One region of the Mesorhizobium sp. CC13 genome, then DNA from elsewhere that is predicted to be linked to it. Evidence: riboswitches for the same ligand, from Rfam matches in the RefSeq annotation. Region 1 holds a riboswitch; each other region holds the start of a gene.
What was found. Region 1 has a riboswitch for cobalamin ahead of bluB (5,6-dimethylbenzimidazole synthase). Riboswitches for the same ligand answer to the same signal wherever they lie in the genome.
Positions count from the first base shown of each region.

Region 2: it holds a riboswitch for cobalamin, as region 1 does, so the genes downstream of both, PV773_RS07970 (ABC transporter ATP-binding protein) here and bluB (5,6-dimethylbenzimidazole synthase) in region 1, are expected to answer to the same signal.
Region 3: it holds a riboswitch for cobalamin, as region 1 does, so the genes downstream of both, PV773_RS04060 (DUF1636 family protein) here and bluB (5,6-dimethylbenzimidazole synthase) in region 1, are expected to answer to the same signal.
Region 4: it holds a riboswitch for cobalamin, as region 1 does, so the genes downstream of both, PV773_RS17945 (aromatic ring-hydroxylating dioxygenase subunit alpha) here and bluB (5,6-dimethylbenzimidazole synthase) in region 1, are expected to answer to the same signal.

Region 1 covers NZ_JARDJI010000004.1:221,930-228,979, forward strand. The annotation lists gene PV773_RS08985 (NfeD family protein) at 1-320, shown strand, start outside; gene PV773_RS08990 (KpsF/GutQ family sugar-phosphate isomerase) at 448-1,446, opposite strand; gene PV773_RS08995 (outer membrane beta-barrel protein) at 1,653-3,299, shown strand; gene bluB (5,6-dimethylbenzimidazole synthase) at 3,296-4,048, opposite strand; cobalamin riboswitch at 4,074-4,257, opposite strand; gene galU (UTP--glucose-1-phosphate uridylyltransferase GalU) at 4,324-5,211, opposite strand; gene PV773_RS09010 (lytic murein transglycosylase) at 5,457-6,683, shown strand; gene PV773_RS09015 (DUF459 domain-containing protein) at 6,700-7,050, shown strand, end outside.
Region 2 covers NZ_JARDJI010000004.1:11,542-18,591, forward strand. The annotation lists partial or broken gene PV773_RS07955 (LysR family transcriptional regulator) at 90-185, shown strand; gene PV773_RS07960 (LysR substrate-binding domain-containing protein) at 274-729, shown strand; gene PV773_RS07965 (MFS transporter) at 865-2,031, shown strand; cobalamin riboswitch at 2,064-2,274, shown strand; gene PV773_RS07970 (ABC transporter ATP-binding protein) at 2,376-3,191, shown strand; gene PV773_RS07975 (ABC transporter substrate-binding protein) at 3,215-4,159, shown strand; gene PV773_RS07980 (iron ABC transporter permease) at 4,213-5,220, shown strand; gene PV773_RS07985 (anthranilate synthase) at 5,462-7,050, shown strand, end outside.
Region 3 covers NZ_JARDJI010000002.1:207,285-214,334, reverse strand. The annotation lists gene PV773_RS04085 (NADH-quinone oxidoreductase subunit D) at 1-911, opposite strand, end outside; gene PV773_RS04080 (NADH-quinone oxidoreductase subunit C) at 921-1,526, opposite strand; gene PV773_RS04075 (NADH-quinone oxidoreductase subunit B) at 1,533-2,114, opposite strand; gene PV773_RS04070 (NADH-quinone oxidoreductase subunit A) at 2,105-2,470, opposite strand; gene PV773_RS04065 (winged helix-turn-helix domain-containing protein) at 2,814-4,040, shown strand; cobalamin riboswitch at 4,036-4,239, shown strand; gene PV773_RS04060 (DUF1636 family protein) at 4,351-4,710, shown strand; gene cobW (cobalamin biosynthesis protein CobW) at 4,707-5,744, shown strand; gene PV773_RS04050 (cobaltochelatase subunit CobN) at 5,888-7,050, shown strand, end outside.
Region 4 covers NZ_JARDJI010000014.1:64,769-71,818, reverse strand. The annotation lists gene PV773_RS17970 (hypothetical protein) at 1-457, shown strand, start outside; gene PV773_RS17965 (transposase) at 480-1,460, opposite strand; partial or broken gene PV773_RS17960 (electron transfer flavoprotein subunit alpha/FixB family protein) at 1,463-1,861, shown strand; partial or broken gene PV773_RS17955 (TrbI/VirB10 family protein) at 1,916-2,963, shown strand; gene PV773_RS17950 (DUF2274 domain-containing protein) at 2,960-3,190, shown strand; cobalamin riboswitch at 3,620-3,830, shown strand; gene PV773_RS17945 (aromatic ring-hydroxylating dioxygenase subunit alpha) at 3,938-5,185, shown strand; gene PV773_RS17940 (hybrid-cluster NAD(P)-dependent oxidoreductase) at 5,196-6,296, shown strand; gene PV773_RS17935 (hypothetical protein) at 6,293-6,571, shown strand; gene PV773_RS17930 (putative quinol monooxygenase) at 6,666-6,968, opposite strand.

The sequences.
Region 1 (7,050 bases):
AGCTCTGGGACTGGGCCGCCTGGACCTGGCATGTCCAGGTGCTGGTCTTCCTCGCCCTGTCCCTGGTCGCGGCCTACGCCGGCAAGAAGATCATGAGCAGCAATGGCGAGGCCAGCGACCAGCCGCTGCTCAACCGGCGCGGCGCGCAGATGGTCGGGCGCACCGCGACCCTTGCCGAGCCGATCAGGGAGGGCCGCGGCCGCATCAAGCTGGGTGACACGACCTGGCGCGTCTCGGGTCCGGACCTGCCGGCGGGCACCAAGGTGCGCGTCGTCGCCGCCGGCGACACCGATCTGGAACTGGTTGTGGAGGCGGTCTGAGGCACCGTTGAGGCGCGGGACATTCGGCCGCCGATCGCAAGCGCCCCGGTAGCCCTGATGGTTCGACAGGCTCACCATGGGGACTACTGGGAGGTTGCCGCCAAACGGCACCTCAGATCAAAAGATCCTAAGCCGCGCCGATCCGGAGCAGGTCGTGGAAGTGCACGAGGCCGACCGGGCGGTCGCCCTCGACCACGATCAGCGCGCCGATGTTGTTCTCGTTCAGGAGCGCGATCGCGGCACCGGCCAGCATCTGGCGCGGGACGGTCTTGGGCCGCGTCGTCATGATCTCCTCGACCCTCGTCTCGACGAGGTTGCGGTCGAGGTTGCGGGAGAGGTCGCCGTCGGTGATGATACCGGCCAGCTTGCCGTCCGCGTCGACCACGCAGACGCAGCCGAAGCGCTTCTGCGACAGCGTGCGGACCGCCTCCGGCATCTTGGTGCCGATGGTGACGACGGGCATGCGGTCGCCGGTGTGCATGAGCTCGCCGACCGGCATCAGGCTGGCGCCGAGCTGGCCGCCGGGATGGAACGTGCGGAAATGATCCGGCGTGAAGCCGCGCGCCTCGAGCAGCGCCACGGCCAACGCGTCGCCTATCGCCAGCTGGAGCAGCGTCGAGGTCGTCGGCGCCAGCCCGTGCGGGCAGGCCTCCGGCGTGCGCGGCAGGAGCAGCACCACGTCGGCCTGGCGCGCCAGCGCCGAGGTCTCGCCGGCGGTGATCGCCACCAGCGGGATGGAGAAGCGGCGCGAATAGCCGACGATGCCCTTGAGCTCGGCCGTCTCGCCCGACCACGAGATGGCGACGATCGCATCGTCCCGGGTGATCATGCCGAGGTCGCCGTGGATGGCTTCCGCCGGATGGACGAAATAGGACGGCGTGCCGGTCGAGGCGAAGGTGGCGGCGATCTTCCTGCCGATATGGCCGCTCTTGCCGACGCCGGTGATGATCGCGCGGCCGTTCAGCTGGCCAAGCACCGAGACAGCGCGGGCGAACGGCTCGGCCAGCGGGCCTTCCAGCGACGCGAGGAGAGCCGCGATTCCGGCCTGTTCGGTGGCGATGGTACGAAGCGCCGAGGCGATCGAGGCCTGCGGGTCCGGCTCTTTTTTCAGCGATCCAGCGTGCATGGCGCATGCGTTAGCGCGTCCCAAGCCGGCTGTCCATCACTATCGCCCCCCGTTTGCGCGGTCGGCGCGCCAGCGAAACGCTCCATTAACCATGGCGATTTACGAGTTGCTAAGCACGGCGCCCATGCGCCTGCGGGGCATTGGTGGCGATGGAACGGGTCTTGCCGGAGCGAATAGGACGGCCGAACGGTGCGCGCATATGCGCCTTGCTGGCGACGGCAAGCGTGGCGGCCGTGGCGTGCCTGCTCCCCGCCCAGGCCCAGGAAGCCGGCCTGCGCGGCGCGGTCAGCGAAACCCAGGTCAGGGATGCGCTGATGTGGCGCAAGCGCCCGGCGGTCCAGCCGGTCGCAGCTGCCCAGGACCAGAACCAGGACACATATCAGCCCGCGAGCCCCGGGGCCGTTCCCGACCAGCCGGCCGGCGAGGCGGCCGACATCTTCAGCGAGCCGCCGAACGCCGACCAAACCTCCGCCTCGACCTATGCCCTGCCCCCGACCACGGCCCGGCAGCGCGCCGAAGAGGCCCGCAGGCGCCTCGCCGCGGGCACGGCGGCACGCCCCTCCCAGCAGAGCGGACCGGAGGCGCCGACGGAGCCGGACGGCGAGTTGACCACCGGCGCGGTGCGCCAGGGCACGGTCGATTCGGAATTTGCCCCGGCGAGCGGCTCGGAGGCACGCCGCCAGACGGCGATCGAGGGACGCTACGTGCCGCGCGACGACTATCCGTTCGCGGCACCCGGCATCCGCGTCGGCAGCTTCGTGCTGCGGCCCAGCCTGGAACAGGGCGTGACGGCGACGTCGAACGCCGATTCGAGCGCCAACGGCAAGTCGGCGGTGCTTTCCGAAACCGCGCTTCGCCTCAACGCCGTCTCCGACTGGGAGCGCCACTCGGCGACGATCGACGCCTACGGCACCTTCCGCAAATCCGTCTCCGGGCAGGAACTCGAGGAGGCCACGGGCGGCATCGACGGGCGGCTCGAACTCGACCTGACCGACGGTTTCCGCGCCATCGGCACGCTCGGCTACAATGTCAGGCCGGAATCGGCGACGTCGCCGGTGGTGATCGAGGACACTGTCTCGCGGCCCCTGCGGCGCACGCTCGACGGTAGCCTGGGTCTGGAAAAGGACGTTGGCAAGGTTCGGCTTGCCGCCACCGGTGAAGTGACCAACGAGCGCTTCGACGACGCCGAACTGTCCGGCGGGGGCACGCTGTCGCAGGAAGACCGGAATTCCACGCTCTATACCGGCCGCCTGCGCGCCGGCTACGAGATTTCGCCGGCCCTCGTGCCCTTCGGCGAGGTCGAGTTCGGCCGCCGCGTCTACGACCTCAGGTTCGACACGGCCGGCTTCGAGCGCTCGTCGAACCGCGTCGGCGCGCGCGCCGGCGTCGAGATCGACATGGGCGAGAAATTCGGCGGCGAGGTCTCGGCGGGCTGGATCGCCGAGGACTTCGACGACGACCGCCTGGACACGATTTCCGCAGCCACGCTCGCGGCCGATCTCCGCTGGTCGCCGATCCGCGGCACCATCGTCAGCCTCACCGGCACGACCGTGGTGGAAGGCTCGACGACGCCGGGGCAGAGCGGCTCGGTGCTCTATTCCGGGCGCCTCGCGGTCGAACGCCAGATGCGGGCCAACCTCACCGGCTTTGCCGCGGTCGGCACCGGCTGGCGCGACTATGCCGGATCGGACGACCGCGAGCTGACGCTCACCGCAGAAGCCGGGCTGACCTGGTGGCTCAACCGCTACGCCGGCCTGACCGGCCGGTTGAGACACGAAGCGCTCGACAGCACGCTCGCCGGCCGCGACAGCAGCACCAACAGCGTGTTCGTCGGGCTGAGGGTCCAGCGCTAGGGCTTCCCGCCGTCCGACATCGTCGAGACCGCGGCCTTCAGCACGTCCTCGCCCGCACCGGAATAGACCTCGCTCATGATAAGATCAGCGAGCGGCAGGCGGCTTGCCCAGCCATGCCGCTCCAGGTCGGGCCGCGCCGCGAACTCCGACACGCGGCCGACGCACAGATAGGCCACCGGCGTGACGTGCTCGGGAATGCCGAGCAGCCTTTTCAGCGCCTCGCGGTCGAGGATGCTGACCCATCCGACGCCGATGCCTTCGGCGCGCGCCGCCAGCCAGAAGTTCTGCACCGCGCAGACCGTGCTGTAGAGGTCCATCTCGGGATTGTGCCAGCGCCCGAGCGGCGAATGCCGCGACCGGCTGCGGTCGCAGGTCACGACCAGGTTGAGCGGCGTTTCCGAGATGCCTTCGAGCTTGAGCTTGCGGTAGAGCGCCTGCCGCTCCTCGGCGATATGCGGCAATTCCTCGCCGCGCGCGGCGAGGAAGAGGTCGCGCACCTGCTCCCTGCGGCCCGGGTCGCGGATGACGATGAAATTCCACGGCTGCATGAAGCCGACCGAGGGCGCGTGGTGCGCCGCCATCAACAGGCGCGCCAGCAGGGCGTCCTCGATCGGATCGGGCAGGAAATGGCTTCGCACGTCGCGGCGCGTGAAGATGGCGCGGTACACGGCATCCTGCGCTGCCGCATCGAAACAGCCCGTATCGGCATGGGTATGGTCGGCCGGCATCGCGTGTCCCCTGGCGAGCATATCGGTTTCCGCCGCCTGACCATGCGGTGGACGATTTCTGCCGGGCCGGTCTTCTGGCTCGAGTTCAGCCCGCCTTCGGCGCCTTCCCGTCCTGCGGACAGTGGCTTTTGCCGATGCGGTCCCTCTTACAGCGTTGGGCACGCCACGGATTTGCACCGTGTTCCCGATTCTCCCGCATCGCTGCGGGCACCTGGCAGGACATGTCTACTCGGCACTGATGCCGAAAACCACCGCGCCGCGCGTCCAATTCTGACGCGCGGGCGACATTGGGAAGGTCAGCGAGCCGGCTTCATCTCGCCGAGCAGGCTTTCGATGACGCCCGCCATGCGCTCGTTGATATCGGCCCGCGACAGCGCGAAGGCGACGTTGGCCTCGACGAAGCCCTCCGGCGAACCGCAGTCGAAGGTGCGGCCGCGATAGTGGTAGCCGAAGAAGGACTGCTGCTTCTCGAGCTTGAGCATCGCGTCGGTGAGCTGGATCTCGTCGCCGGCGCCGCGCTCCTGGTTGGCCAGGATGCCGAAGATCTCCGGCTGCAGGATGTAGCGGCCGTTGATGAACAGGTTCGACGGCGCCGTGCCGGGCTTCGGCTTCTCCACCATGCCGTCGATGCGGAAGCCGGTATGGACGGTTTCGCCCTTGCCGACGATGCCGTATTTGTGCGCCTCGGCGGGGTCGCATTCCTGCACGGCGATGATGTTGCTGCCGGTCTCGTTGTAGAGCTCGACCATCTCGCGCATGCAGCTCTTCTCGGACTGCATGATCATGTCGGGCAGAAGCAGCGCGAACGGCTCGTTGCCGACGAGCTCGCGCGCGCACCAGACCGCGTGGCCGAGGCCGAGCGGCACCTGCTGGCGGGTGAACGAGGTCTGGCCCGGCGCCGGCTGCAGGCGCTGCAGCCTTTCGAGCTGTTCGCCCTTGCCGCGCTGGGCGAGCGTGTCGTAGAGCTCGAACTGGACGTCGAAATGGTCCTCGATGACCGCCTTGTTGCGGCCGGTGACGAAGATGAAGTGCTCGATGCCTGCTTCGCGCGCCTCGTCGACGACGTACTGGATCACCGGCTTGTCGACGACGGTCAGCATTTCCTTCGGAATCGACTTGGTGGCGGGCAGGAAGCGCGTGCCCAGACCTGCGACAGGAAATACTGCCTTGCGAACTCGTTTCATGGGTGTTCGTCCGATGGTTGCATGTACCGGGCGTGGACACTGTCACGCCCCAATTGATGAATACTGAATGCGTTCACATATTCGGGGACGGCGGGCAAGACCAGCGATCACGCGAACTTGATCGAGTTGACTGGCCCTGGACAATTCGGCAGGCGGCTTTTCGTTCCCCCGGAGGACTATGGTAAACTGATTGATAACCGGCTTCGGCGATGAATCGACTTTCTGATCTCTCCAAGGAGGAAAGAATGCCTCTTCGCAAGACCGCCCGGGCCCTCGCCAGCGCCGCCGCAATCGCCGGTATCTCATTCGCGCTTTTGCTGCCTGCCGGTCCCGCCGCCGCCGAGCCGGGATTCCAGCGCTGGGTGGCGAGCTTCCGTTCGGTCGCGGCCGACAACGGCATTTCCGGTTCGACCTACGACCGCGCCTTCCGCGGCATCACCTCCGCCGATGCCGAAGTGCTGGAAAAGGCGCGCTTCCAGCCCGAATTCACCGCCCCTGTCTGGGACTATTTCGACAACCGCGTGCATGACCAGTCGATCGCCACCGGCCGCGAGATGGCGCGCAAGTGGAAGCCCTGGCTCGACCGCATCGAGGCCGCCTACGGCGTCGACCGCTACGTGCTGTTGGCCATCTGGTCGATGGAATCCAACTATGGCGAGATCCTCAAGAACGACAAGGTGATGCGCAACGTGGTGCGCTCGCTGGCGACGCTTGCCTATGGCGACCAGCGCCGCGCCAAATACGCCCGCACCCAGCTCATCGCCGCCCTCAAGATCCTGCAGCGCGGCGACATCAAGGAAAGCAACCTGATGGGCTCCTGGGCGGGCGCCATGGGCCATACCCAGTTCATCCCGACCAGCTACCAGGCCTATGCGGTCGACGCCGACGGCAACGGCCGCCGCGACATCTGGAATTCGGTGCCCGACGCGCTCGCCACCGCCGCCAACCTGCTCAAGAAGAACGGCTGGCAGGCCGGCAGGACCTGGGGCTACGAGGTGGTGCTGCCCGAGGGCCGCAAGTTCCCCAGCGGTTCGGCGACGCTGGACAAGTGGGCCTCGCTCGGCGTCGAGCGCGCCAACGGCAAGGCGTTCAGGCGCGGCTCGGATGTCGCGACGCTGAAGGTGCCGGACGGCCGCCAGGGGCCGGCCTTCCTGATGACCAAGAACTTCCAGGTGATCAAGCGCTACAACAACGCCGATAAATACGCCCTCGCGGTCGGCCTGCTTGCCGACGAGATCGCCGGATATGGCGGGCTGGTGCAGGACTGGAGCCGCCCGTTCACCAAGCTGTCCTTCGCCGAAAAGCAGGAACTGCAGCAGCGGCTGTCGGAGAGCGGCTATTACGACGGCAAGGCCGACGGCAAGATCGGCGAAGGCTCGCGCTCGGCCATCAAGGCGTTCCAGGCGCAGCTGGGCTTGACGCAGGACGGCCATCCGAGCATGGAAGTGCTCAAGAAGCTGCGGCAGAATTAGCCAGCGGAGGTTGTGCTTGGCATCGACGCGTCGCCCGAACACCATCGTTCTGCGCCTGACGATGCCTGCGGTCGCGGTGGCGGTCGCGCTGACCGCCATGACCGCGCCCTCCCCGGCCTTCGCCCAGGAGGGCATATTGCGGCGCTGGTCGCTGCGTGACCTTTTCCTGCCGCGCCGCGAGCCGCGCATCGACCCCTACATCTACGAGGAACCGCAGGTCAGGCCTCGGAAAACCATCCGCAAGGCGCCGCGCAAGCCCAAGGCGGCTGCAGTGAGCAAGCCGGCCGAACCGGCCGTGCCGGTGGTGGAGAAGCTGCCCGACGCGCGTGTCGTGCTGGTGATCGGCGACTTCCTCGGCGCCGGCATC
Region 2 (7,050 bases), 210 kb from region 1:
GTAGACCGCCCAGTCGATGATGATGGCGACGACCGGGTAGACGAAGGTGAGTACTCCGATGACCGGCGTCGGCGGCGCTCGACCTCGACCTGCTCAGGACCTTCGTCGCCGTTGCGGACAGCGGCAGCTTTTCCAGTGCCGCCGCGCGGGTCGGGCGCAGCCAGTCGGCGGTGAGCATGCAGATGCAGCGGCTGGACCAGACCGTCGGCAAGAAGCTCCTGGTGCGCGGGCCGCGCGCGGTGACCACGAATCTGCGAGCAGTCGACCTCGCTGGTGAACACCTTCGCCGACGGGCGGCTCGACCTCGTCATCATTACCCGTGGATCGGAGCAGTCGATCGAGGTGCTGCAGCGCGAGCGACTGGTGTGGGTCGCCTCGCCCAACCATGTCGCCTGGGAGATCGATCCCCTGCCCGTCGCCCTGTTCGAGCCGGGCTCCGTAGCGCGACGCAGCGTGCTGCAGGTGCTGGGCGCCGCCGATCGGTCGTTCCGCAGCACCTATTCCAGCGCAAGCCTGCTCGGGCTGATCGCCGTCGTGCAAGCGGGCCTGGCGGTCGCCGGCCTCGCCCAGCGCAGCGTGCCGCCAAGCCTGCGCATCATCGGCGAGAACGAGGGCCTGCCGCCCCTGCCCGACATGGAGATCGGCATCCTGCGCAACCCGCAAGCGGGCAATTCGGCGGTCGAGCGGCTCTACGACTTCCTCCGCCGCGACCTGACGCAACAGTCCTGAACGACGGGGCTGCGCCGTCCGCGAATGGGTGCCATGCACTCCATGCATTGCTGCAATGCATCAAAATCGCTTGCGCGGCGGCCGACTTAAGGAAACTGTCGACCTAAATCGTTTCAATTCCCCCCGAGTCCATCCATGCCCTTGCCGATCCTCGCTCTGGCCGTTGCATCTTTTTGCATCGGTACCACCGAATTCGTGATCATGGGGCTGTTGCCCGAGGTCGCCGCCGACTTGGGCGTCTCGATCCCGGCGGCGGGGCTGCTGGTCACGGGCTATGCCCTCGGCGTGGTCATCGGAGCCCCGATCATCGCCATCGGCACGGCGAGACTGCCGCGCAAGCCGGTGCTGGTCGGGCTGGCCATGCTGTTCGTTCTCGGCAACCTGCTTTGCGCCATCGCCCCCACCTACTGGACGCTGATGGCGGCGCGCGTCGTCACCGCCCTCGGCCACGGCGCCTTCTTCGGCATCGGCTCGGTGGTGGCGGCAAGCCTGGTGCCGGCCAACAAGCGCGCCAGCGCCATCGCCCTGATGTTCGCCGGCCTGACGCTCGCCAACATCCTCGGCGTGCCCGGCGGCACCGCGCTCGGCGAAGCCTTCGGCTGGCGCATGACCTTCTACGCCGTCGTCGTCATCGGCCTGATCTCGGTCGCGGCCATCGCCTGGCTCGTGCCGGCGGGCGTCGCCCCTCCCGGCAAGGGTGGCGTCGCCGGCGAGGTCAAGGTGTTGGGCAAGCTGCAGGTGTGGCTCGCCATGATCATCTCCGCGCTCGCCTCGGGCAGCCTGTTTGCCGTCTTCACCTACATCAAGCCGATCCTGACCGGCGTCACCGGACTGTCGATCGAGTCCGTCACCTGGATCCTGCTCTTGTTCGGCGGCGGCATGACCATCGGCAACATCATCGGCGGCAAGCTGGCCGACTGGAGGCTGATGCCGACGGCCATCGGCGCGCTCGTGGTGATGGCCATGATCCACGTCGCCTTCGCCGGGCTCAGCCACTCGGTACCCGCGGCGATCCTGCTCGTCTTCATGTGGGGCGTCATCACCTTCGTCATCGTGCCGCCGATGCAGATGCGCGTCGTCGAGACAGCCTCGGAAGCGCCGAACCTCGCCGCCACGCTCAACCAGGGCGCCTTCAATGCCGGCAATGCCGCCGGCGCCTGGGCGGGAGGCGCTGCGATCTCGATGGGAGTGAGCTACGCCGACCTGCCCTTCGTCGGCGCGGCGATTGCGCTGACCGCCTTCGCCGTGGCCGTCATTTCCTTCGCGCTCGACCGGCGTGACGCAATTCAGCAGGCGGCATGACGCTTTAGCGATTGTCAGCAACCCGTCGTTGCTGTAGCCACGGCAGCGATGGTTCCTGCTGCCTGGTTCGGGCAGCGGATTAAATGGGAACACGGTGAGACGTCCCGGACGCGAAACCGTGGCTGCCCCCGCAACTGTGAGCGGATAGCAAGTCGGAAGAATGCCACTGGCCGCACGGCCGGGAAGGCTCCGAGGCGCCGAAACCCGCAAGCCAGGAGACCTGCCATCATCGGATGCGTTCAACCGGCCGGGGTGTGCCGCGGAGATGATGATGGTTGCGACTGCCTTTTTCGGATCGCCGATCGGATCGTTCTGCCGCCTCCGCCACGTCACGGAGACAGGGCATGCTCGATCACGTCCACGGCTCTAGTCGTCTCGTAGGCTCCACCCCGGCACTGCTCGAACTCGACGGCCTGTCATGGGGCCCGCGCGCGTCGAAGCCGATCCTCCAGCCAGTGACCGTGCGTGTGGAGCCGGCGGAGCTGCTGGCCATCGTCGGCCCCAACGGCGCCGGCAAGTCGAGCCTGCTGCGCTGCCTCTACCGCTACCACCGGCCGACCGGCGGCACGGTCAGGCTGGACGGAACCGACATCTGGCGGATGAAGCCGCGCGATTGCGCCCGCCGCATCGCCACAGTGCTGCAGGAGCCGGCCTCGGACTTCGGCCTGACGGTGGCCGAGATCGTCGAACTCGGGCTCATCCCGCACGCCACCCGCGTCGGAACCGCGGCCGACTACTATCTTGACGTCGAGGCCGCACTGTCGCTGCTCGGCCTCACCCGGCTCGCCGCGCGTGATTTCGGCTCGCTGTCGGGCGGCGAGAAACAACGCACCATGATCGCGCGAGCCGTGGTGCAGCGGCCCGACCTCTTGATCCTGGACGAGCCGACCAATCACCTCGACATCCGCCATCAGCTCGAAGTGCTCGAACTGCTTCGCAATCTCGGCTGCACCGTGGTGGTCTCGCTGCACGACCTGGCGCTCGCCTCGGCCTATGCGGACCGCGTGCTGGTCATGGACGGCGGCCGCGCGGTCGCCTGTGGCAGGCCGGCCGACATCCTCACACCCGAGCGCATCCGCGAGAACTTCGCCGTGGGCGCCACCCTCGACGATCACCCGGTCACCGGGCGCCCGCGCTTTTCCTTCCATCTCGAACGCTGAACCCGCCAAGCCGAGGAGCCTCCATGCGCCTGACGATTTTTGCCGCCGCAGTCCTTGCAAGCTGCACCACCGCCCTGGCGGACGACTTTCCGGTCACGGTCAGGAGCTGCAACCGCGACGTGACCTTCGCCGCTCCGCCGCAGCGGGCGGTGTCCAACGACATCAACCTGACCGAGATGATGCTGACCCTCGGCCTGGCCGACCGCATGGTCGGCTATTCCGGCATTTCCGGCTGGAACAAGATCGACGCGGCCATTCGCAAGGACATCGGCCAGTTGCCGGAACTCGCGCCGCAATATCCGAGTAAGGAGGTGCTGCTCGGCGCCGACGCCGATTTCTATTTCGCCGGCTGGAACTACGGCATGAGCGTCGGCGGCGCCGTCACGCCCGACACGCTCGCGCCCTTCGGCATCGCCGTCTACGAGCTGACGGAAAGCTGCATCCACGTCGTGAAGCGGGAAAAGTCGTCGATGGACGACATGTATGTCGACCTCCTCAACCTCGGCACGATCTTCGGGGTGCGCGACAAGGCGGAGGCCCTGGTCATGGGCTACAAGCGGGATCTCGCCGAATTCCAGTCCAGGCTGCCTCGGCTCGACAGGCCGGTGAAGGTGTTCCTCTACGATTCCGGCGAGCAGAAGCCGTTCACCGCAGGCCGCTACGCCATCCCGACCGCGATGATCGAGGCGGCCGGCGGCATCAACATCGCCGACGACGTCGAGGCCAACTGGGCCGAGATCGGCTGGGAACCGGTGATCGAGCGCAATCCCGACGTCATCGTCATCGTCAACTACGGCGAGGTGACGGCCGAGCAGAAGATCGCCTTCATGCGCTCCAACCCGGCCTTCAAGGACATTGCGGCGGTGAGGAACAACCGTTTCGTCGTGCTCGAATATGTCGAGGCTACACCCGGGCCGCGCAACATCGCGGCGATCAAGCGCCTGGCCGAAGCGTTCCGGGCTGACTGACCGTGTCGCACCGGAATTTCGTCAAGGGCCCACGCCATGCGCTGATCCACGCCATGCCGGCGCTGGTCGCGGCGCTCGCGGCACTGCTGGCCGTCACGATGCTCGTCGCGATCGGCGTGGGTTCGGTGGCGATCCCGCTCGACGCGGTCTGGGGGGTGATCGCCAACAAGCTCGTGCCGGGCAGCGTCGAGGTCTTCTGGTCGAGCGGCCGCGAGAACATCGTCTGGGACGTGCGCGCGCCGCGGGTCATCCTCGGGGCGACGGTCGGCGCCTCGCTCGCGGTCGTGGGCGCAGCACTGCAGTCGGTGACGCGCAATCCGCTCGCCGATCCGCATCTGCTCGGCGTCTCATCCGGTGCCGCGCTGGGGGCTATCCTCGCTTTGCTCCATGCCGGCATGGTGTTCGGCCCGATCACGGTGCCGCTGTTCGCCTTCGCCGGCGCGCTGGCGGCCACCGCCCTGGTGCTGATGGTCGCCAACCTGACGCGGGCGCACTCGGCCGGCCAACTCGTATTGGCCGGCGTCGCCGTCAGCTTCATCATAACGGCGGCCGGCAACCTGTTGATCTTCCTGGCCGATCCGCGGGCAGCGCCGGTCGTCATCTTCTGGATGCTCGGCGGCCTCGGCATGGCGCAATGGCAGCAGCTGGCCTACCCGCTGCTGGCGCTCGTCGCCGGCGGCGGCTACCTTCTGACCCAGGCCCGCAACCTCAACGCCATGACGCTCGGCGACGAGAGCGCCACCGCGCTGGGGCTGCCGGCGCGCCGGTTCCGCCTCGTCATCTTCGTGGTCTGTGCCATACTCACCGGCAGCGCCGTCGCCTATTCGGGCGTCATCGCCTTCGTCGGGCTGATGATCCCGCATGTCGTGCGGCTCGCGATCGGCGGCGATTACCGTCGCGTGCTGCCGCTGTCGGCTCTGGTGGGCGCCATCTTCCTCGTCACGGCCGACATGGCCGCCCGCACCGTGCTGCCGCCGCAGGACATGCCGCTCGGCATCCTCACGGGGCTGATCGGCGGCGTGGCGTTTGTCGCCCTGATGCGCCGCCGGGTCACAAACTGAGGGTCAGTTGGTAATGCAACGCAACACAGCGCAAATCCTGTTGCAGCCCATGTTTTTCGCCGCTATGGATTTCGCATGAACACGACCTCGAACCAGAACAATTGGTGGCGGGCCAGCTGACAGCGGCCTCTCGAAGCGCGTGTGCGTGAAAATTGTGGTGGCCGCAACGGAAGTTCCGGGCGGCCATTTGCTTTTTTCGAACCAGCTCCGGAACCTCCAGCGGCAAGAGATGGAGACGGGAATGACGGTGGAAATCCTAGAGAACGGCGCCGAGCGCTTTGTCACCGGAGGTGGCATCGCGATCACCCGCGAGCGCCACGAGACCGCCTATGCCGGGGCGATCGAGGCCTATATCGACGGGCTGAACAGCCGGCGCGGCGCGGTATTTTCCTCGAACTACGAATATCCCGGCCGCTATACCCGTTGGGACACCGCCATCATCGACCCGCCGCTGGTGATTTCCGCGCGCGGCCGTTCGATGAAGATCGAGGCGCTGAACGCGCGCGGCAAGGCGCTGCTGCCCGTCATCGGCAGGACGCTCGGCAACCTCGCCGAGGTGACGATCGGGGAGACGTCGGCCAGACTGATCGGGCTCGAAGTGGCAAAGCCCGGCCGCATCTTCACCGAGGAAGAGCGCTCGCGCGTGCCTTCGGTGTTCACCGTGCTGCGCGCCATCACCGCCCTGTTCAAGACCGATGCCGACAGCAATCTCGGCCTCTACGGCGCCTTCGGCTACGACCTCGCCTTCCAGTTCGACCCGGTCGAGCACAAGCTCGAGCGCAAGCAGAGCCAGCGCGACCTGGTGCTGTTCCTGCCCGACGAGGTGCTGGTGGTCGACCACTATTCGGCCAAGGCCTGGCACGACCGCTACGACTATGCCGGCGACGGCTTTTCGACCGAAGGCATCGCCCGCGACAGCGTCGCGGAGCCGTTCAAGGCCTCCGACCGCATCCCGCCGCGCGGCGACCACGAGCCCGGCGAATATGCCCAGCTGGTGCGCCGGGCGATGGACAGCTTCAAGCGCGGCGACCTGTTCGAGGTCGTGCCCGGCCAGATGTTCTACGAGCGCTGCGAGACCGCACCCTCGGAGATCTCGCGCCGGCTCAAGAACATCAACCCCTCGCCCTACTCCTTCTTCATCAATCTCGGCGAGGGCGAGTACCTGATCGGCGCGTCGCCCGAGATGTTCGTGCGCGTCAACGGCCGCCGCGTCGAGACCTGCCCGATCTCGGGCACCATCAAGCGCGGCGACGACGCGATCTCGGACTCCGAGCAAATCCTCAAGCTGCTGAACTCCAAGAAGGACGAGTCCGAGCTCACCATGTGCTCGGACGTCGACCGCAACGACAAGAGCCGCGTCTGCGAGCCGGGCTCTGTCCGCGTCATCGGCCGCCGCCAGATCGAGATGTATTCGCGCCTGATCCACACCGTCGACCACATCGAGGGCCGCCTGCGCGAAGGCATGGACGCCTTCGACGCATTCCTCAGCCACGCCTGGGCGGTGACGGTGACCGGCGCGCCCAAGCTCTGGGCCATGCGCTTCATCGAGAACAACGAGAAGAGCCCGCGCGCCTGGTATGGCGGGGCGATCGGCATGGTGCACTTCAACGGCGACCTCAACACGGGCCTGACCTTGCGCACCATCCGCATCAAGGACGGCATCGCCGAGGTGCGCGCGGGTGCCACCCTGCTCTACGATTCCGTCCCCGAGGAAGAAGAAGCCGAAACCGAACTGAAGGCCTCAGCCATGCTTTCCGCCATCCGCGACGCCAAGACCGGCAACTCCGCAGGCACCGAACGCACCACCGCGCGCGTCGGCGAAGGGGTGAA
Region 3 (7,050 bases), on a different contig from region 1:
ATGTCGCCGCGCTTCGGCGGAACCACCTTGCCGTCGATGTTCGACACCGGACCGGTGCTCTCCTTGCCGAGCAGCAGGTCGACGCACTGGCGCATGATCTTCGCCGACTGGCGCATCTCTTCCATGCGGATGAGATAGCGGTCGTAGCAGTCGCCGTTCTTGCCGACCGGAATGTCGAAGTCCATCTCCGGATAGCATTCGTAGGGCTGGCTCTTGCGCAGGTCCCAGGCAGCGCCAGAACCGCGCACCATCACGCCCGAGAAGCCCCAGGCCCAGGCGTCGTCGAGCGACACCACGCCGATGTCGACGTTGCGCTGCTTGAAGATGCGGTTGGGGGTCAGGAGCTCGTCGAGGTTCTTCACCGTCTGCAGGAACGGATCGATCCACTTGCCGATGTCCTCGACCAGCTTCTGCGGCAGGTCCTGGTGGACGCCGCCCGGCCGGAAATAGGCCGCGTGCATGCGCGCGCCGCAGGCGCGCTCATAGAACACCATCAGCTTCTCGCGCTCTTCGAAGCCCCACAGCGGCGGGGTCAGCGCTCCGACGTCCATCGCCTGCGTGGTGACGTTGAGCAGGTGCGAAAGGATACGGCCGATCTCGGAATAGAGCACGCGGATCAGCTGGCCGCGCTTCGGCACCTCGATGCCGTGCAGGCGCTCGACCGCCAGCGCAAAGGCGTGCTCCTGGTTCATCGGCGCGACATAGTCGAGCCGGTCGAAATAGGGCACGGCCTGCAGATAGGTCTTCTGCTCGATCAGCTTCTCGGTGCCGCGGTGCAAGAGGCCGATATGCGGATCGACGCGGTCGACCACCTCGCCGTCGAGCTCGAGCACCAGGCGCAGAACGCCGTGCGCGGCCGGGTGCTGCGGGCCGAAGTTGATGTTGAAGTTGCGGACGGAGGTTTCAGCCATTTCGCCGCCTCAATTCGTCTTGGCTTTTTCGTCGCCCGGCAGCACATATTCGGTGCCCTCCCAGGGAGACAAAAAGTCGAAATTGCGGAATTCCTGCTTGAGTTCGACCGGCTCGTAGACGACGCGCTTCTGCTCGTCGTCGTAGCGCACTTCGACGAAGCCGGTGAGCGGGAAGTCCTTGCGCAGCGGGTGTCCTTCGAAGCCGTAGTCGGTCAGAAGGCGGCGCAGGTCGGGATGGCCCGAGAACAGGATGCCGTACATGTCGTAGGCCTCGCGCTCGAACCAGTCGGCGCCCGGATAGACCGGGGTGACGGACGGGACCGGCGTGTCCTCGTCCGTGCGCACCTTGACGCGGATGCGCAGGTTCTGCCGCGGCGACAGGAGGTGGTAGACGACGTCGAAGCGCTTGGCGCGCTGCGGATAGTCGACGCCCGACACATCGATGAACGAGACGAACTGGCACTGCACGTCGTTGCGCAGGAAGGTCAGCACGTCGACGATGTCGGCAGCCTTCACCGTCAGCGTCAACTCGCCATAGGCGAGCACGCTTTCCTCGATGTCAGCGTCGAGCTTTTCCGCGATATAGGCGGCAAGGTCCTTCAGGGCTTCACTCATTTGGGATCACCGCTCGATGGTGCCGGTGCGGCGGATCTTCTTCTGCAGAAGAAGGATGCCGTAGAGGAGCGCTTCGGCGGTCGGAGGACAGCCGGGCACATAGATGTCGACGGGCACGACGCGGTCGCAGCCACGCACCACCGAATAGGAATAGTGGTAGTAGCCGCCGCCGTTGGCGCACGAGCCCATGGAGATGACGTAGCGCGGCTCGGGCATCTGGTCGTAGACCTTGCGCAGCGCCGGCGCCATCTTGTTGGTCAGCGTGCCGGCCACGATCATCACGTCCGACTGGCGCGGAGAGGCGCGCGGCGCGATGCCGAAGCGCTCGGCGTCATAGCGCGGCATCGAGATGTGCATCATCTCGACGGCGCAGCAGGCGAGGCCGAAGGTCATCCACATCAGCGAGCCGGTGCGCGCCCAGGTGATCAGCGCCTCCGACGAGGTGACGAGGAAACCCTTGTCGGACAACTCGTTGTTCAGCTCGCCGAAGAAGGCGTCGTCGGAACCGATGAGCTTGCCGGTGTTCGGATCGATGATGCCTTTCGGCTTCGGCGCGATCAGGGTGCCGGAGGCGTCGTTCAATCCCATTCCAGCGCTCCCTTTTTCCACTCGTAGACGAAGCCGATGGTCAGCACGGCCAGGAAGATCATCATCGACCAGAAGCCAAGCATGCCGATCTCGCCGAAGGACACCGCCCACGGAAACAGGAACGCGACTTCGAGGTCGAAGATGATGAAGAGGATGGACACCAGGTAGAACCGGATGTCGAATTTCATGCGGGCATCGTCGAAGGAGTTGAAGCCGCACTCGTAGGCCGACAGCTTTTCCGGGTCCGGACTGCGGTAGGCGACAAGGAAGGGCGCCACGATGAGGGCAATGCCGACTACGAGCGCCACACCGATGAAAATGACGATGGGCAGATACGAACTCAGGAGAGCGTTCATGCTGCGAATTCCGTTGGTGGCCAATCCACCCAGACTTACAGCACGGGGTCCGTTTCCGGAAGCGCGACGGTTCCTCGCCGGTTCGGACGAAACGGTCGTGCTGCAATGCGGCGACGGTTAGCGCAGGCAGTCGGGCGAAGCAAGCCCAACCTTGTCCGAAAGGTGGCAAACCCCACGGCTGGACCAGAATCCTGGGGCGATCGCCCGTCTTTGATTTCCTTCCATTTTTACTCCACTTTACACTCCTGACAAGTCCCGAACCGCGCTTCTGCTAGCATCTGCAGCAAAGTGCGATTCCTCTACCCCAGCGTCACATTTCCGAAGACTGCGATAGCTTGCCGCAATGACCGAAAAAATCTCCCTGGCCACCGCCCGCCGCATCGCTCTCGCCGCGCAGGGTTTTGCCGATCCGCGGCCGACCGGAGCGATCACGCGACGTCACCTCAAGCGTGTGCTCGACCGCACCGGCCTGTTCCAGATCGATTCGGTCAGCGCCGTCGTCCGCGCCCACTACATGCCGCTCTATTCGCGACTCGGCCCCTATCCTATGGCGCTGCTCGACGATGCCATGCAGCCGAAGAAGCGCATGCTGTTCGAATATTGGGCGCACGAGGCCTCGCTGCTGCCGCTCGAGACCTTTCCGCTGATCCGCTGGCGCATGGAGTGCGCCGATACGGAAATGTATTCGGGCCTGGCCAAATTCGGCCGCGAGCACCGCAGCCAAATCGAAGCGATCTACCGGGAGGTCGTCGACCGCGGACCGATCGCGGCGTCCGATATAGAAGGGGCCAAGGGCTCGGGCGGCTGGTGGGGCTGGAGCCGCGAGAAGCATGCCTTCGAATGGCTGTTCTGGGCGGGCCGCATCACCACCCATTCCCGCCGCGGCTTCGAGCGGCTCTACGACCTGCCCGAACGCGTCCTGCCCGCCGAGATATTCAACCGCCCTGCCCTGCCAGCCGCCGACGCGCATCGCGAACTCCTCAGGATTTCCGCCTGCGCCCACGGCGTCGCCACCGCCATCTGCCTGCGCGACTACTTCCGCCTGTCGCCAGCCGACATGAAGGGCCGTCTGGAAGAGCTGGTCGAGATGGGCGAACTGATTCCCGTCCGCGTCGAGGGCTGGCACCGGCAGGCCTATCTCCACGCCGGGGGGCGCATACCAAGGAAGGTCCAGGCACGCGCCCTGCTCGCGCCCTTCGATCCGCTCGTGTTCGAACGCAGCCGCGCCGAACAGCTCTTCGACTTCCGCTATCGCATCGAGATCTACACGCCGGCTGAAAAGCGCCAGTACGGCTACTACGTAATGCCGTTCCTGCTCGGCGAGCGCATCGTCGCCCGCGTCGACCTCAAGGCCGACCGGCCCGCCGGCGTGCTGCGCGTGCACGCTGCCTATTCGGAGCCATGCGCTCCACCAGAAACCGCGGCCGAACTACACGAAGAACTCAAGCAGATGCGCGACTGGCTCGGCCTCGAGCGCATCGAAGTGACGTCCGCCGGCGACCTCGGGCCGGCGCTGAGCGACATCGTTGGTCGCTCCGCCGCGTTGACTCCACCCCTCGCTACCGCCTAAATCGCCAGTCGACGGTCCTCCGCCCGCAAAGGCGGAGGCTAAGAGGGAATGCGGTGCGGCTTTTTCGGCCAACTCCGCGGCTGTCCCCGCAACTGTGAGCGAAGAGCCGAGCTCGAAGACCACTGGGAGACTTCCCGGGAAGGCGGGCCAAGGCGACGATCCGCAAGCCAGGAGACCTGCCGTCAAAGTTTTTGATCCGAAGGCCTGGCGGGTGTCCCGGGCAAGGAGCCTGGATTTGGACTTCGACGACAATCTTCCGGTCGAATCGTCTGACGCATCCTGCGATGCAGCCGGCGCGCGCGCCTGCGACGTGACCATCCTCGTCTGCTCCTCCTGCCGCGACGAGACCGGCTCTGACGCCCACCCCCGCGCCGGCGCGAAACTTGCCGAGCACGCCCGTATCGCAGCCGGCGGCGACGTCGCCGTGCGCACCGTCGAATGCCTCGGCAACTGCAAGCGCCGCCTGAGCGCGGCACTGATCCGCGACGGCTCCTGGAGCTACGTCTTCGGCGACCTCAGCATTTCCTCTGGCGAAGACCTCGTCACCGGCGCAAGGCTCTTCGCCACCTCGACCGACGGCCTGATCCCCTGGCGCGGCCGCCCCGACAGCCTCAAGCGCGGCCTCGTCGCGCGCATCCCACCACTTGCTCTCATCAAGGAAGACAAATGACCGCCTCCGTCGAACGCGTTCCCTGCACCGTCGTCACCGGCTTTCTCGGCGCCGGCAAGACCACCCTGCTTCGCAACATCCTGGAGAATTCCAAGGGCAAGCGCCTCGCCATCATCGTCAACGAATTCGGCGACGTCGGCATCGACGGCGAGATCCTCAAGGGCTGCGGCATCGACGCCTGCCCGGAGGAGAACATCGTCGAGCTCGCCAATGGCTGCATCTGCTGCACCGTGGCCGACGACTTCGTCCCCGCCCTCGACCAGATCCTGTCGCGTACGCCAAAAGTCGACCACATCCTGATCGAGACCTCGGGCCTCGCTCTCCCCAAGCCGCTGGTTCAGGCCTTCCAGTGGCCGACGGTGAAGAGCCGCGTCACGGTCGATGGCGTCATTGCCGTCGTCGACGGCCCGGCCCTCGCCGACGGCAAGGTCGCCTCCGACATGGAAGCGCTCGCCGCCCAGCGCCAGGCGGATGATTCGCTCGACCACGACGATCCGGTCGAGGAGGTGTTCGAGGACCAGGTCGCCTGCGCCGACCTCATCATTTTGTCCAAGTCAGACCTGCTCGACGAGGCCGGCCATGCGCGTGCCAGCGCCATCGTCGGCGAACATCTCGCCCGCGCCGTCAAGATCGTGCCGTCGGCGCACGGCAAGGTCGACCCGTCGGTGCTGCTCGGCCTCGGCCTCGCCGTCGAGGACGACATCGAGAACCGTAAGACCCACCATGACGGCGCCTTCGACCACGAGCACGACGATTTCGACACCTTCGTCATCGAAATCCCCTCGATCGTCAGCCCCGACGAACTGGCCAAGCGCGTCGCCACCGCCGCCGAGGAAGAAAACGTCCTGCGCGTGAAGGGTTTCGTAGACGTCGGCGGCAAGCCGATGCGCCTGCTCGTCCAGGCCGTCGGACCGCGCGTCAACCACTACTATGACCGCGCCTGGACCGCCGAGGACGACCGCCGCTCGCGCCTCGTGGTCATCGGTCTGAAGGGGCTCGACCGCCCGGCCATCGAGCGTATCCTGGTAGGCTAAGTCTACATGCCCCCTCACCCGACCTCCGCTGCGCTCGGTCGACCTCTCCCCGTCGGGGAGGGGACTTCGCCAATGCCCGCGCTCGCCGGCCCGAAGGGCCGGATGAGGGGGAATTCTCTCGCTGCCTCGGGCGAGGTGCGCTGATGCACATCCTCACCACCACATCCGCCTCGCTCGACGACCTGATCGAGCCCGTGGACCTCAGGCAGAAGCCTGCGGATGTGGTGGCGCTGTCCTTCACCGACAGCGACCTCGCCGGCCTCGCCAGCGCCTGGAAGGCGGATGCCGAAAGCCTGCCGTCGATGCGGCTCGCCAGCCTGCGCGATCTCCGGCACCCGATGTCGGTCGATCTCTGGATCGACAGCGTCGCAGCCCACGCCAAGGTCATCCTAGTTCGCATCCTCGGCGGCCACGACTGGTGGCGCTACGGCTGCGACCGCCTCTCGGCATTGGCGCGCGAAAAGGGCATCGCGCTGGCGCTTCTGCCGGGCGAAAGCCACGACGAGGATCTCAGGCTGATCGAAGCCTCGACGCTGCCGCGCGCAGAACTCGACGCTCTGCTCGGCTATTTCCGCGAGGGCGGACCAGAGAACATGAAGGCGTTGGTCGCCCGGCTGGCGGGGCTGGCGGGTGGCAAAAGCGCGGTTGCGGGCCCTGTCGCGGTGCCGAAAGCGGGAATCTACGATCCCGAGCGGGGCATCGTCGCTGATTTGGAAGCCCTTTTGGCCGGATGGAACAGCGCCTCTTCGCGCCCCCCTCTGTCCTGCCGGACATCTCCCCCGCTAGGGGGGAGATCGGCCGTCACGGACCTCGACTCACATTCTGCAACGCCTCCAATCGGCGACACTGCCGGCGATTGGCCAATCTCCCCCCTTGTGGGGGAGATGTCCGGCAGGACAGAGGGGGGTGTGACAGAGCGCGACGCCTCCCCCATCGTTCCCATCCTTTTCTATCGTTCGATGCTCCTGGCCGCCGACGTCGCCCCGGTAGACGCGCTGGTCGATGCGCTTAAAGCCCAGGGCCTGCGCCCTGCCCCGATCTTCGTTTCCAGCCTCAAGGACAAGGACTCGCTCGCCTTTGTCGAGGCAGCTCTCGCCGACCTGAACCCCGCGGCCATCGTCACCGCCACCGCCTTCGCCGCCGGCGCCGAGCCAGGCGCGGAAACGCTGTTCGACCGCGTCGGCGTGCCGGTGTTCCAGGTCATCGTCGCCACCACCCGCCGCGAAGCCTGGCAAGGCAGCTCGCGCGGCCTCGCGCCCGCCGATCTCGCCATGCATGTGGTGATGCCCGAGATCGACGGCCGCAT
Region 4 (7,050 bases), on a different contig from region 1:
GACCACCGTGACCTATGGCATGGATGAGAAGTGGCGCGTCACGAAATCGACCCGTCTAGGCGGCACCTTTGAGGTGAAGGCACTGCAAGGGCATATCTTCGCTGAACTAAAGAAGGTCGTTGGCAAGGAACTGCGCAAGCCTAAACGAAATGGCTTCTGCGTGGACGCGTTGATCGAACCGGCGAATTTGCTCATCGAGATCAAGACGAGCACGTCCGCCCACGCCCTATATGAAGGCGTCGGTCAGCTTCAACTCTATCCAAGTCTTATCGGCATCGCTTCGGCGCCGACCACCGCACTCCTAATTCCCGACGATCCTTTGAAGCCAATCATGGCCGCTGCGCTCGAAGAAGCCGGCATCCAGGTCTTTACCTACGGCATTGAGGAAACGGCCGGAAAGCCGAGGATTACCTTCGCGGACAAATTTATCGGCCGTTGCATGGTTCGCGTCGGCTAACTGAGGGCAGTCGAGCCGCCATTCAGCTGATCTCCGCGAGCGCGGACAACAGGAAGCTGCGCAGATACTCGGCCCGGGTCGCGACGAGGCAGCCAACGTTGGACGGCCAGCCCCAAATTACCCCGGTGACCTTTGCCAATTCAGGTGTCCAGGCAATACCGCACGCTTTCGCCTCAACGAAACAGGTGTTCCAGACTGCCGAGCCGCTCAGCCCGGGGGGCCGTGACAACCCCTTGTTGCCGATCACGTCGCTGGAGAGGTTGGGATTATAGTCGAGGCCGAAGTGGAAGCGTGAACTGAAACGATCGTCGCCAGGTGGAAGCTCGACTTCCCGTCCGGTCAAACACTGCGCCTTGGCCCTGACCGTCTCAAAGAAGAACCCGACGTCGTCACCTGGGAACCCGACGAAGGTCATGAGTTCGGTCGGGTAGGGCGAGTGGGCCCATGCGATCTGATCGAATTCAATGGCGCGTGATCCATGGGGCGCGCTCTTCCATGCCGCAGCGTCCACGGGGAGAAGCGCGACGTCGAGCGGTTCTCCGAACTTCACGTGATTGCCAGCGATGGCGCGGAGATCGTTGGAGTCTGCGAACTGGTAGAGGAGCCGCTCTCCACTCTCACGTGCGACCGCGACATGCGCGTTCGTTAGGACAAAGATGCGGTCGCCGACGCTCAGGTACGATCCGCTACCGTGCCCGACCCCATGGTCGCCACAATCTCTGAAGATCGGTGTCCGGTACTGCTTCAGGTATTCGGTCACCCGCACGCGCGCACCGCCGACCAGGACGATCTCAATCATGCCGCGCTGTTCCGCCCCAACCGCCGCGGCTGGTGAGGCGGCCGGCGCGCTGCTGATGACTTCGACCGGGATCAATTCCAGCGGCGAAGCCACCGACGCCGGCGTGCGCATCTGCCGGCGCCACGTGAACAACAGGTTCGCATTAATATCGTGCCGCCGCGCCACCAGCGACACCGACGCCCCGGGTTCACAGCTCTCGCCCACCAGCCGCTGCTTCTCTTCTAGGGTATATGATACCAAAGGTTCTGACGGCTGACTCTCGCGGGATTGAACGAAGCCGCTGACGCGGCAATTGGTGCGTGGGTTTGCGGATGGCCGAGCCGACGGCGGCCCTCGTCGTCTCGCTCGCCGGCAACTACGACACCATCGTCGCCGCCGCCACCTCGACCGGCAAGAACGTTTCGCCGCGCGTCGCAGCCCTGCTCGACGTCGGCCAGGTCTCCGAAATCATCGAGGTCGTCTCGTCCGACACCTTCAAGCGCCCGATCTATGCCGGCAACGCCATCCAGACGGTGCAGGCGCTCGACGCCATGAAGGTGATCACCGTGCGCACCGCCTCGTTCCAGGCTGCCGCCGAAGGCGGCTCGGCCGCGGTCGAGACCATCCAGCAATCGTCAGAGGCGCGTCCGCATCGTGCGCGCTGACTCAAGGCCGGCTTCATGAGCGCGACCAACCCCGGACAGAAAAAGGAAGCGTCGTTCTCCGATGACGCCCTGCCGCTCACCGACGAACCTGCGATGCGGCTGCGCCCCGAGCCCCCGCGTGTGACGCGCCTTTCGCGCAAGGTGCTGGCCGGTCTCAGCCTCATTGCCGGCGTCAGCCTGGGTGGCGCTCTGATCTACGCGCTTCAGAGCCGCAAGGCCAGAAAGCCGCAAGAACTGATTTCGACGGACAGCCTCGCCGTTGCCGACGGGCTCGCTGGCCTGCCGCGCGACTACACCGGTCCCATCCTCGGCTCGCCGCTTCCCGGCGACCTTGGCCGACCGATCCTCAATGCGCAAAACGCGGTGCGGCCGCCGCCGATCGTCGCGCCCGACCCAAACCTGAGCGCCGAGGAGCAGCGTCGGCAGCAGGAGCTCGAATCCGCCCGCACGGCAAAGCTGTTAGTGCCGACCGAAACACGACCGGTATTGACTGCGACGCCTACCGCGTCGCCGACCTCCCCAGTGCAGCCGATGCCGAATCCAACCGCACTCGGCCTCGACCCCCAGCCATCGACGCCGACGGCCGTCGAGCGTCAAAACGCCTTCCTCAATGCCCCGCCCGACAAGCGCAGCGTCTCGCCCGATCGCGTCGCGGCTCCGACATCGCCCTATGTGCTGCAGGCGGGCGCGGTGATCCCGGCCGCACTGATCACCGGCATCCGCTCCGATCTGCCCGGTCAAATCATGGCGCAGGTCACCGAAAACGTCTATGACAGCCCGACGGGACGCTTCCTGCTGGTGCCGCAGGGCACCCGCGTCATCGGCCAATACAGCAACGATGTCGGCTTCGGACAGCGTCGGGGCGGAGCTCGCCACCGACAACGATGACCGGCTGATCAATGCCATGCGCAACGGCGCCCAGGACACGATCAACGAGGCAGGTCAGCAGATCATCCGCCGCCAGCTCAACATCGCGCCGATGCTGACCATCCGGCCTGGCTTCCCGGTCCGCGTCATCGTCACGCGCGATCTCGTGCTCGAGCCCTATGGCGCAACACAATGATCAAGCTGAAGCTAAGCCCCATCGCCGACGACAGGCCTGTGAAGGTGACGCTGGAGCTTCCAGCGTCGTTGCATCGCGATCTCAAGACTTATGCGGAGATCCTCGGCCGCGAGAGCGGTCAGCCGGCAACCGAACCCGTTCGGCTGATCGTACCGATGCTGGAACGCTTCATCGCGACGGATTGCGGGTTTGCGAAGGCTCGGCGGATCCCTGACCCCGATCCGTAGCGATCGTCGAGTTTCTGGCTGGCAGGCCGTCCGTGACGCATCCGAGAGAAAGCTGCGAAACCGGCAGCACACCAATGCGGGCGTGTGAACTTCCGTACGCCCGCAATCCCATCTTGCTCCCCAAGGGCCGGGGAATATTTGAATCCTTCGACGCTTCCCGCACGACCGACAACGTGCTGCAGGTGAGAACCGATGCCGTTCCGAGTTGTCTCGATCTGATGGCACGCGCGCAGCGCTGCTGGAACAATCTCTGGGCGGCATTCGCCTCCTTGCCGAGCGTGTCCGCGACGAAGCCCAACGAGCCAATGGCTGGATCATTGACGCCGTGCTGATGAAGCGCGCGGAAGCAACTGACGATCGCCACGGTCGCTGTCGTCTTTGCAATCTGCCGATGTCGCTTTCCAGGCTTTGTCAGCGACGCGTCCGTGATCTGATCGACACGTTCAAGGTGCCCGTTGGCGAATTGGCCTGCGGGATAATTGGGAAGTCGGTTTGATGCCGACGCTGCCCCCGCAACGGTAGCGAAGCTTGTCGTCTCGACGGGAGAACCACTGGGCGTATGCCTGGGAAGGTGTCGGGACAGTCCTCAACAAAGGACAGCTTCGGAGCCCGGAAACCAGCCTCGAACTCTTTCAACCGACTGATCGCGGTGGGCGGTCAAGAGGCAGAGCGTTCGGGCAGTTCGTCCCGCGCGATCTTCCCCTCCATACCACCAGTTCAGTCCTTGTGCCGCTAGCGAGGACGGACATGGATACGCGCAACGAAATGCTGAAGCTCATCCGCGAAAGGCGCGATGGCTTCAGCCTGCCGCAACCCTTCTACATCGACCCCAATTTCTACAAGCTCGATCTTGAGCTGATCTGGTACCGGGACTGGCTGTTTGTCGGCCACGACTGCGAGGTCGCCAAGGCCGGAAGTTTCTTCACCGTCCAGGTGGGCGATTATCCCGTCGTCATCGTGCGCGGACGCGACGGACAGATCCGCGCCTTCCACAATTCCTGCCGCCACCGCGGCAGCCGCGTTTGCACCAGCGACAGGGGAACGTCAGCACGGCTGGTCTGCCCTTACCACCAGTGGACCTACGATCTCGACGGCAAACTGGTCTTCGCCCGCCAGATGGCCGAGGACTTCAAGAAGGAGGATTTCGGGCTGAAGCCCGTCGCCTGCGAAAGCGGCGGCGGCTACATCTTCATCTGCCTGGCCAAGGAACCCGCCGACTTCCGCCCGTTCCGGACGCTGATGGAGCCCTACTTCGCTCCCCACAGTCTCGTCGACGCCAAGGTCGCCTTCGAGTCGACCATCTTCGAGAAGGGCAACTGGAAGCTGGTGTGGGAGAACAACCGAGAATGCTACCACTGCGCGGCCAACCATCCCGAACTTTGTAAGACCTTTCCCGAGGCGCCGACCGTCACCGGGGTCAACGGCGCTGACAGCGACCCCGACATGCTGGCGCACTGGGCCCGCTGCGAGGCGGCAGGCCTGCCATCGCGCTTCTGCATAGACAAGGACGGGCAGTACCGTGCAACCCGCGCGCCGCTTCTCGGCGAGGCCGTCAGCTACACGACGACGGGAAGGCGCGCCGTCCGCAGGAACCTGTCAGACCAGGTTTTCACCGACCGCATCGGCACGCTTCTGCTCTACCACTATCCGACAACGTGGAACCACGTCCTTGGCGATTATGCGGTCACCTTCCGCGTCCTGCCGATCAGCGCGACGGAGACGGCGGTCACCACAAAGTGGCTCGTGCACAAGGATGCGGTCGAGGGCGTCGACTACGACCTCAAGGGACTGACCCACGTCTGGACCGAGACCAACGACGAGGACCGCCGCATCGTCGAGGAGAACGCCTTCGGCATCAGGTCGCCGGCCTATGAGACCGGCCCCTACTCCGAGCATCACGAAGGCGGCGTGATCCAGTTCGTCGACTGGTACGCCCGTTTCATCGAACCGAGGCTCACCGACGGGCAGAAGCCCGCGCTGCGCAGCGTCGCCTGAGGGAAGCGCCATGAATGCCATGAACGATCACAGCCTCTATCGCCACCTCGACGAGATGGCCCCGTGGAACGATCGCCTCCAGGTGCTGGAGGTGATCGCCGTGGCGGACGAAGCACCCGGCGTGAAAACCTTCACCTTCCGATCGGATGCGCAGACCTGGTTCCGTTACAAACCGGGCCAGTTCGTGACGCTGGAGCTGCCGACGGCCGCCGGCCCGCTTATGCGGACCTACACGCTGTCGTCTTCGCCTTCGCGGCCCTTCTCCATCGCCGTGACGGTCAAGGCACAGGTAGACAGCATCGGCACCCGCTGGATGTTCGGCAATCTTGTGCCGGGGTCTCGCGTCAAGGCGCTAGGTCCAGCAGGCAACTTCTCCCACCACGACCATCCGGCTGCGAAATACCTGTTCATCTCGGCGGGCTCCGGCATCACGCCGATGATGTCGATGCTACGCTGGCTGAACGACTGCGCACCATGGACCGACGTCGCCTTCGTCAACTGCGCCCGCTCGCCGGAGGAGATCATCTTCCGCAAGGAGCTGGAACTCCTCGGCAGCCGCATGCCCGGATTGTCTCTCGGATTCATGATCGAGGAGCGGTCGAGCCGCGAAAGCTGGTTCGGCCACATGGGGCGGATCGATGCCGTTCGGCTGCCGCTGCTCGCGCCCGACTTCCGTGAGCGCGAGCTGTTCTGCTGCGGCCCCGATCCGTTCATGCGCGCCGTAAGGGACATGCTGCAGGTAGCGGGTTTCGACATGGCGCGCTATCATCAGGAAAGCTTCGGCACCCCGGTAGCCGAAATGCTGCCTGCTCAGATCGAGCCAGGAGACGAAGACGCGGCAGCCGGCACCGCGTTCCCGATCAGCTTCGTTGGTTCGAATGTCGATGGGCGCTGCGATGCCGAGCAGACGGTGCTTCAGGCCGCTCGCGCCAACGGCGTTCGCATCTCGGCCGCCTGCGAGTTCGGCCTGTGCGGCACATGCCGGATCAAGAAGATCTCCGGTGAGGTCGCTATGAACCACAACGGCGGCATTCTCGATGAGGAGATCGCCGACGGCTACATCCTCGCCTGCTGCTCCATACCTCTGTCGCCGCTGGAGGTGGAGGCATGAGCGTCAGCGATCGAGAGGCGACGGCCGCTGCCCCGCGCAAGAAGCTCGATGGCAAGACGATGGCGGCCATATCGCCGTTGCCGCCGCCGGAGGAGGTGTTCATCGACTGGCTGATGTCGGTGCCGCCAGGCACCAGCATCGAGGCGGCCGCGCGATGGCAGATTGCGGTGATCGACAGTCGGGGACTCCTCCATCAGGATGTCCAGGTGCTTCGCACGCTTCTCGCCGCCGTCGCAGGACGAGGCCACTGGGTCCGACCGCCATTCAATCCTTGAGGAGTTCCGCGGATATCGGCAGGCCTTAGGGCGAAGTCGATAATAGGCTAGCCGACACGCCCACCGCAGTTTGTCGTTGGGATCAATCAACCAGCTAGCCCCAGGGCTGTGAAGAAGAGACATGGAAGATCGTCGCCTCTGGAGGTGCCGCGGCGAGCTCCCCAAGAAGAGTTATCGTCTTCTGGACTTCGGCGAGCGCTTCTTGACGTTCCAGGGCGGCTTCGTTTTCAAACACCTCCGTGGCCACGAATGAGTCGGGATCGGCCAGATCCTGTCCGATGTCGAAACTTGCGACACCCTCCAGTGGCCGACTGGCTTTGATGACATCCTTAAATGCAGAGACCAGCGGGTCGCTCTTTCCAGGCTGGCACTGCACCTTGAACCGCACGACGATCATGGCGCTGCTGATCGTCGGGCCCGTAGACCCAGAGGCAGCCGTCCTCCGGTTCCATGTCGACATAGACCTCCCACAGCAGCTC